Regions from separate parts of the Streptomyces sp. NPDC046985 genome, predicted to be linked through region 2. Evidence: riboswitches for the same ligand, from Rfam matches in the RefSeq annotation. Region 2 holds a riboswitch; the other holds the start of a gene.
The links. Region 2 has a riboswitch for S-adenosylmethionine ahead of ABZ861_RS03090 (aminotransferase class V-fold PLP-dependent enzyme). Riboswitches for the same ligand answer to the same signal wherever they lie in the genome.

Region 1 (3,394 bases), on a different contig from region 2:
TTCGAGGGGCGTCTGGTAGAGCATGTGGTGGACGAACCACAGCACCGAGTTGGCGATGCCGTTGTAGGCGTCGGCGAAGACGTCCGGGGCGATGTCGAGCATCCGGACCCGCTGGCCGCCGGTGTCCTCGGCGGGCAGCCGCCGGCCGTCGCCGTAGCGGCGGGCCGCCTCCCGGTCGGCGTCGCCGAGCGCGGCGCACACCCACACCGCCCCCGCCTCCGGCCCGATCGCGGACAGACCGGAGACCAGTCCTCCGCCTCCGCGCCTGGCATGGAGCGAGCCCTCCTCGTCCACCTGGTACGAAACCGGACCGCGATTGGACGCGACCAGCACCTCGGCAGCGTGCGTTGAAGCCATGGAACTCAACCTAGCCCAGCCCCGAAACGCTCAAACGTACGGTTCCGCTTCGTAGCCAGGCGGGCGCACACGACGGCCGCCCCTCCGGCGCGTTTCCGGCCACCCGTCCGCCCCTTCACGCCACCTGGTGACCGGGCCCCCGGGCGCCCCCTGCGGGCGCCCCCTTCACGGCCCCCTGCGGGCGACCGCCCTCACGCCCCTCGCGAGCCCCCCTCACGCCCCCGCGGGCGACTGCACCCTCACGCCACCCTGCGGGCGGCGTACTCCGCGATCTCGGTCATCGGCGGCCGCTCCTCGGTGTCCACCGAGTACGTGCGCGGCTCGAAGCCGTCCTCGCCCCGCTCGAACTGGGTGAGGCTGGGCCGGATCAGGTGCCCGCGGGCCAGGCGCAACTGGGCGGTGCGGTAGATCGCGGCGGCCATCCGGCCCAGCGCCTGCCCGTCCTGGTGCCGGTGCAGGCGCACCCCCACGTCGACCTGCGCCAGCGCGTCCAGGCCGACCAGGTGCAGCGCGTCCACCAGCATGCCCAGTTCCACGCCGTAGCCGACGGGGAAGGGAAGCTGCTCCAGCAGCGAGCGGCGGGCCGCGTACTCGCCGCCCAGCGGCTGCACGAACCCGGCGAGCCGCGGCCAGTGCAGGTTGAGCAGCGGCCGCGCCATCAGCTCGGTGACCCGGCCGCCCTGCCCGGCCGCCGGGGCGGCGCCGGACATCGCGAGCGGGCGGTCGTACATGGCCTTGACCAACTGCACGTCCGGGTCGGTGAGCAGCGGGCCGACGATCCCGGTGACGAAGTCGGAGGAGAACTCCCGCAGGTCGGCGTCCACGAAGCAGACCACGTCCCCGCGGGTGACCAGCAGCGAGCGCCACAGCACCTCGCCCTTGCCGGGCACCGCCGGGATGCGCGGCAGGATGCTGTCGCGGTGGACCACCCGCGCGCCCGCCGCGGCGGCGACCTCGGCGGTGCGGTCGGCGGAGCCGGAGTCGACGACCACGATCTCGTCGACCAGCGGCGTGCGCCCGGTCAGGTCGCGGCGGATCGCGGCGACGATGTCCCCCACCGTCGCCTCCTCGTTCAGCGCGGGCAGCACCACGCTGACCGTGCAGCCGCTCGCGCGCTTGGCGGCCAGCAGTTCGTGCGGCGGGCGATCGGCCACGGACCATGAGCGCGTCCTGAGCCAGCGCTCGACTTCTTCCAGCACGGTGGACCGCTCCTCACTCCAGAACGCTTCCGGATCCGCTGATCATGCGGCCGTCTCGCGGTTCGGACGACCGTCTCCGCTGTCCTGGCCTTCGGTTACAGTCTTGAACAAGGCGCGTCACCCCCGCATGCCGGGGTCGCCCGCGCCCGATCGGCACGCGATCGACAACCGAATACCGCTCATCCAGAGGGGCAGAGGGACACGGCCCGATGAAGCCCCGGCAACCCTCCAGCCGGTCTCGTTCGTTTCCACGCGAGGCTCCCGGCTAGGGAAGGTGCCAAATCCGTCTCACGGCGAGATGCGTCGTGAGGAAGATGAGGAGAAAGGGCCTCGCCTCCATGGCTGTGCAGACCATTGCGAGCAGTACCTCCGCCCCCGCCGTCGACCTCGGCCCCGCCGCCGCCCTGAGCTGCCGCGAGTGCGGGCGCCGCGTCCCCCTCGGGCCGGTCTTCGCCTGCGAGGAGTGTTTCGGCCCGCTGGAGATCGCCTACGACTTCTCCTCCTACGACACCGAGGAGCTGCGCGCGGCCATCGAGGCGGGCCCCGCGAACATCTGGCGCTACGCGCCGCTGCTGCCGGTCCCCGCGGACGTGGCTGAGAAGCCCAACCTCAACCCCGGCTGGACCAGGCTCGTCAAGGCCGACAATCTGGCGCGCGAGCTGGGCGTGACCGGCGGCCTGTTCGTGAAGGACGACTCCGGCAACCCCACGCACTCCTTCAAGGACCGCGTGGTCGCCCAGGCCCTGGAGGCCGCCCGCGCCTTCGGCTTCACCACCCTGTCCTGCTCCTCCACCGGCAACCTGGCCGGCGCGGTCGGCGCCGCCGCCGCCCGCGCCGGACTGCGCAGTTGCGTGTTCATCCCGCACGACCTGGAGCAGGGCAAGGTCGTCATGGCCGCGGTCTACGGCGGCGAACTCGTCGCCATCGAGGGCACGTACGACGACGTGAACCGTTTCTGCTCCGAGCTGATCGGCGACCCGGCCGGCGAGGGCTGGGGCTTCGTCAACGTCAACTTGCGGCCGTACTACGCCGAGGGCTCCAAGACGCTGGCGTACGAGATCTGCGAGCAGCTCGGCTGGCGGCTCCCGGACCAGCTCGTGGTGCCGATCGCCTCCGGCTCGCAGCTCACCAAGATCGACAAGGGACTGCGGGAGCTGATCGCGCTCGGGCTGGTCGAGGACCGGCCGTACAAGATCTTCGGCGCCCAGGCCGAGGGCTGCTCGCCGGTGTCCGCCGCGTACAAGGCAGGGCACGACACGGTGCGCCCGCAGAAGCCGGACACCATCGCCAAGTCCCTCGCCATCGGCAACCCGGCCGACGGCCCCTACGTGCTGGACGTCGCCCGCCGCACCGGCGGCGCGGTGGAGGACGTGACGGACGAGCAGATCGTCGACGCGATCACGCTGCTGGCCCGCACCGAGGGCGTCTTCGCGGAGACGGCGGGCGGCGTGACCGTCGGCGTCACCAGGAAGCTGATCGAGGCCGGCGTGCTCGACCCGGCGAAGACCACCGTCGTCCTCAACACCGGCGACGGCCTGAAGACCCTGGACGCGGTGGCCGGCGCCGGACCGACCGCCGCCATCCGCCCGACCCTGGACTCCTTCCGAGAGGCTGGCCTCGCATGAGCGTGACCGTTCGCATCCCGACCATCCTGCGCACCTACACCGGCGGTCGGGCCGAGGTGAGCGCCGAGGGCGCGACCCTCGCCGAGGTCATCTCCGACCTGGAGAGCAACCACACGGGCATCGCCGGACGCGTCCTGGACGACCAGGGCAAGCTGCGCCGCTTCGTCAACGTCTACGTCAACGACGACGACGTCCGCTTCGAGGGCGGCCTGG
Region 2 (3,394 bases):
CTTCCTGTTCTTCCTTCCGCTGCGGCTGCCCGCCTGGGTCGTGCTGCCCTTCTGGGCGGCCCTGCAATGGCTGGCCGCGGGCCGGGCGGCGCAGGGGCCGGGCGTGGCCTACCTGGCCCACGTCGTCGGCTTCGCGCTGGGCTTCCTCTACGCGTGGGCCCGGTACGGCCGCGCCGCGGGCGCCGGGCGGCGGCCGTACCGGGCCGAGGACGGGAGCCCGGCGGCAGGGCCTAAAGTGAAGGCCCCTGCTCCGGCCCCCGAGGGAGAGAACCAGCCGTGATCACCGCGATCGTCCTCATCAAGACCAGCGTGGACCGGATCCCCGAGATCGCCGAGCAGATCGCCTCGCTGGACACGGTGAGCGAGGTCTTCTCCGTCACCGGCACCTACGACCTGATCGCCATGGTCCGGGTGGGCCGGCACGAGGACCTCGCGGAGGTCATCCCCGGCCGGATCAGCAAGATCCCCGGCGTCGAGGCCACGGACACGCACGTCGCCTTCCGCACGTACTCGCAGCACGACCTGGAGGCGGCGTTCGCGATCGGGCTGGACTCCTGACCGCCGCGGCGCCTCCCCGCGCCGGGCTCCGGGAGGCACCGTCGCGCGCCGGGCGCCCGCCTCACACCGCGGGGACGCAGCGGCCGTCCTCCGTGCGGTAGGTCCACCGGGCGCCGTCGCGCACCAGTTCCCGCACCGCCCGCACGAAGCGCTCCACGTGCTCGTCGGGGGTGCCCGCGCCGAAGCTGACCCGGACGGCGTTCAGGGAACGCTCGCCGGGCGCGGCCTCCGGGGCGCCGCACTCGCCCCGGCCGCCCGCGTCGCCGCCGAGCAGGGCGCCGACCAGAGGGTGGGCGCAGAACAGCCCGTCGCGCACGCCGATGCCGTACTCGGCGGAGAGCGCGGCGGCGAGGTGGGAGCTGTTCCAGCCGTCGACGACGAAGGAGATCACGCCGACCCGCGGGGCGCCGTCCCCGAACAGGGACAGGACCCGGACTCCCGGCACGGAGGCCAGCCCCGCCCGCACCAGGTCGGTCAGCCGCCGCTCGCGGGCCGCGAGGGCGTCGAAGCCCGCCTCGGTCAGCGCCGTGCAGGCGGACGCGACCGCGTGGGCGCCGATCACGTTCGGGGAGCCCGCCTCGTGCCGGGCGGCGCCGTCGTGCCAGTCCACGTCCACTCCCCCGTCGGCGCGCCGGACCACCCTGCGGCTGGCGCCGCCGCCCGCCAGGTAGGGATCGGCCGCGTCCAGCCAGTCCGGCCGCCCGGCCAGCACGCCTGCGCCGAACGGGGCGTAGAGCTTGTGCCCGGAGAAGGCGACCCAGTCGACGTCCAGGTCCCTGACCGAGACCGGGCGGTGCGGGGCGAGCTGGGCGGCGTCCAGCACGATCCGCGCGCCGTGCGCGTGCGCGACGGCGGCCAGCTCCCGCACCGGCCACAGCTCGCCGGTGACGTTGGAGGCGCCGGTGACGCACACCAGGGCCGGGCCGTGCGGGTCCCGGGCGGCCAGCGCCCGCTCCAGGGACGCGACCGCCTCCTGGTGGCTGCGCGGGGCGTCGAGGCAGGTCACCGACGCGTCCCGCCAGGGCAGCAGCGCGGCGTGGTGCTCGGTCTCGAAGACGAACACCCGGCAGTCGGCCGGAAGCGCGCGGGCCAGCAGGTTGAGCGAGTCGGTGGTGGACCGGGTGAACACCGCCTGGTCGTCCTCCCGGCAGTCCAGGAAGCGGGCCACCGTCCGGCGGGCGTTCTCGAACAGCTCGGTGGACACCTGCGAGAGGTACCCGGCGCCGCGGTGGACGCTGCCGTAGTACGGCGCGTACGCCGCCACGTCGTCCCAGACCCGCTGGAGGGCGGGGGCGCTGGCCGCGTAGTCGAGGGCGGCGTAGGGGGCCTCCCCGCCGGTCACGAGCGGCACGGAGACGTCCCGGCCGAGGACGGGCAGCGGGGCGCGGCGGGACGGGTCGGCGGAAGGGGCGACGGCGGGGGCGGAAGAGGCGGCGGGGGCGGCGACGGACATGGTGAACTCCCGTGCGGGCAGGCGGGACTCGCCGCGCGAGCGACACGACGCTCCAGCGCGGGGAGACGGAAAGAAAGAGCGGAAGAAGGACGCGAGGGGCGCGTGGAGCGGCCCCTCGGGCTCCTGGGGCCTGTCCCAGAGCTTCGGCCGCCGCACCGGCAGGGGGGCGGACGCCGGAAGCCGGACGACAGGCCCTAGAACATTCGCTGACTCACGGGAAGGCTCCTCTACGACCAGGACCCCTAGGTGTCCGCTCGGAAGAGGGCGATGGGGTCCGCGCTTGCCGCAGACCTCGCTGCCTGCGGCCTGGTCTTCACCCGGGGCACCCCGCCACGGACGGAGGGTTGCCGGACAGCCGGCCGGGGCCACATGGCTGTCACTCATGACCTGCACGAGAAGCTACGCGAGGTGATCGCGGTCCCGCAACCGGTGTCCGGATCGCGGGACCGCGGCGCCCGCCTCGGCCGGGGCGGCAGAGTGCCGTGACCCTCTCCGCCGGATCGGCGGCCGCCCGGATCAGTGTCCGCACGGATCGGCGGCCGTCCGGATCAGTGTCCGCCCGGATCGACGGCCACCCGGATCGGCGGCAGCCCGGGTCGGCGGCCGTCCGGCGGGAAAGGCCGCTCACGGCCTACGCCTTGCTGGCGGCCGCCCAGCGCTCCAGCGTCCGTCCGGCGGTCCCGGAGTCGATCGACTCCGCCGCCCGGTCCATCGCGGCCCGGATCTGCCGCTCCAGCGTCCCCGGGCCCGGCTCCAGGGCCACCAGGGCCGCCGCCGAGTTCAGCAGCACGGCGTCCCGGACGGGCCCCCGCTCGCCGTCCAGCAGCCGCAGCGCGACCTCCGCGTTGTACGACGCGTCGGCGCCGCGCAGCGCCTCCACCGGCACCAGGTCGATGCCGACGTCGCGCGGGTCGAACGACTGCTCGGCGACCGCGCCGTCCCGGACCACCCAGACCCGCGAGGGGGCGGTGGTGGTCAGCTCGTCCAGGCCGTCGTCGCCGCGGAACACCAGCGACGAGTTGCCGCGCTCGGCGAAGACCCCCGCCACGATCGGCGCCTCGTGCGCCACGGCGACGCCGACCGCCTGGGACCGGACCTTCGCCGGGTTGGTCAGCGGGCCGAGCAGGTTGAACACCGTGCGGATGCCCAGTTGCCCGCGGGCCGCGCCGACGTGCCGCAGCGCCGGGTGGAACCGCACCGCGAAGCAGAAGGTGATGCCGGCCTCCTCGGCGACCTCGGCCACCCGCTGCGGGGTGAGGTCGAGGTTGACGCCCAGCTTCTCCAGCACGTCGGACGCCCCGGACGCGGAGGACGCGGCCCGGTTGCCGTGCTTGACGACCTTCGCGCCGGCCCCGGCCACCACGATCGACGACATGGTGGAGA

Region 1: another riboswitch for S-adenosylmethionine. It lies ahead of thrC (threonine synthase); the one in region 2 lies ahead of ABZ861_RS03090 (aminotransferase class V-fold PLP-dependent enzyme).

The regions. Positions count from the first base shown of each region.
Region 1 is NZ_JBEYWK010000006.1:321,153-324,546, reverse strand. Features, by position in the region: gene ABZ861_RS10680 (trehalose-6-phosphate synthase) at 1-357, opposite strand, end outside; gene ABZ861_RS10675 (glucosyl-3-phosphoglycerate synthase) at 597-1,556, opposite strand; SAM riboswitch class I at 1,733-1,877, shown strand; gene thrC (threonine synthase) at 1,895-3,181, shown strand; gene ABZ861_RS10665 (MoaD/ThiS family protein) at 3,178-3,394, shown strand, end outside.
Region 2 is NZ_JBEYWK010000002.1:106,761-110,154, reverse strand. Features, by position in the region: gene ABZ861_RS03100 (rhomboid family intramembrane serine protease) at 1-280, shown strand, start outside; gene ABZ861_RS03095 (Lrp/AsnC ligand binding domain-containing protein) at 277-558, shown strand; gene ABZ861_RS03090 (aminotransferase class V-fold PLP-dependent enzyme) at 620-2,011, opposite strand; SAM riboswitch class IV at 2,283-2,399, opposite strand; gene trpD (anthranilate phosphoribosyltransferase) at 2,643-3,394, opposite strand, start outside.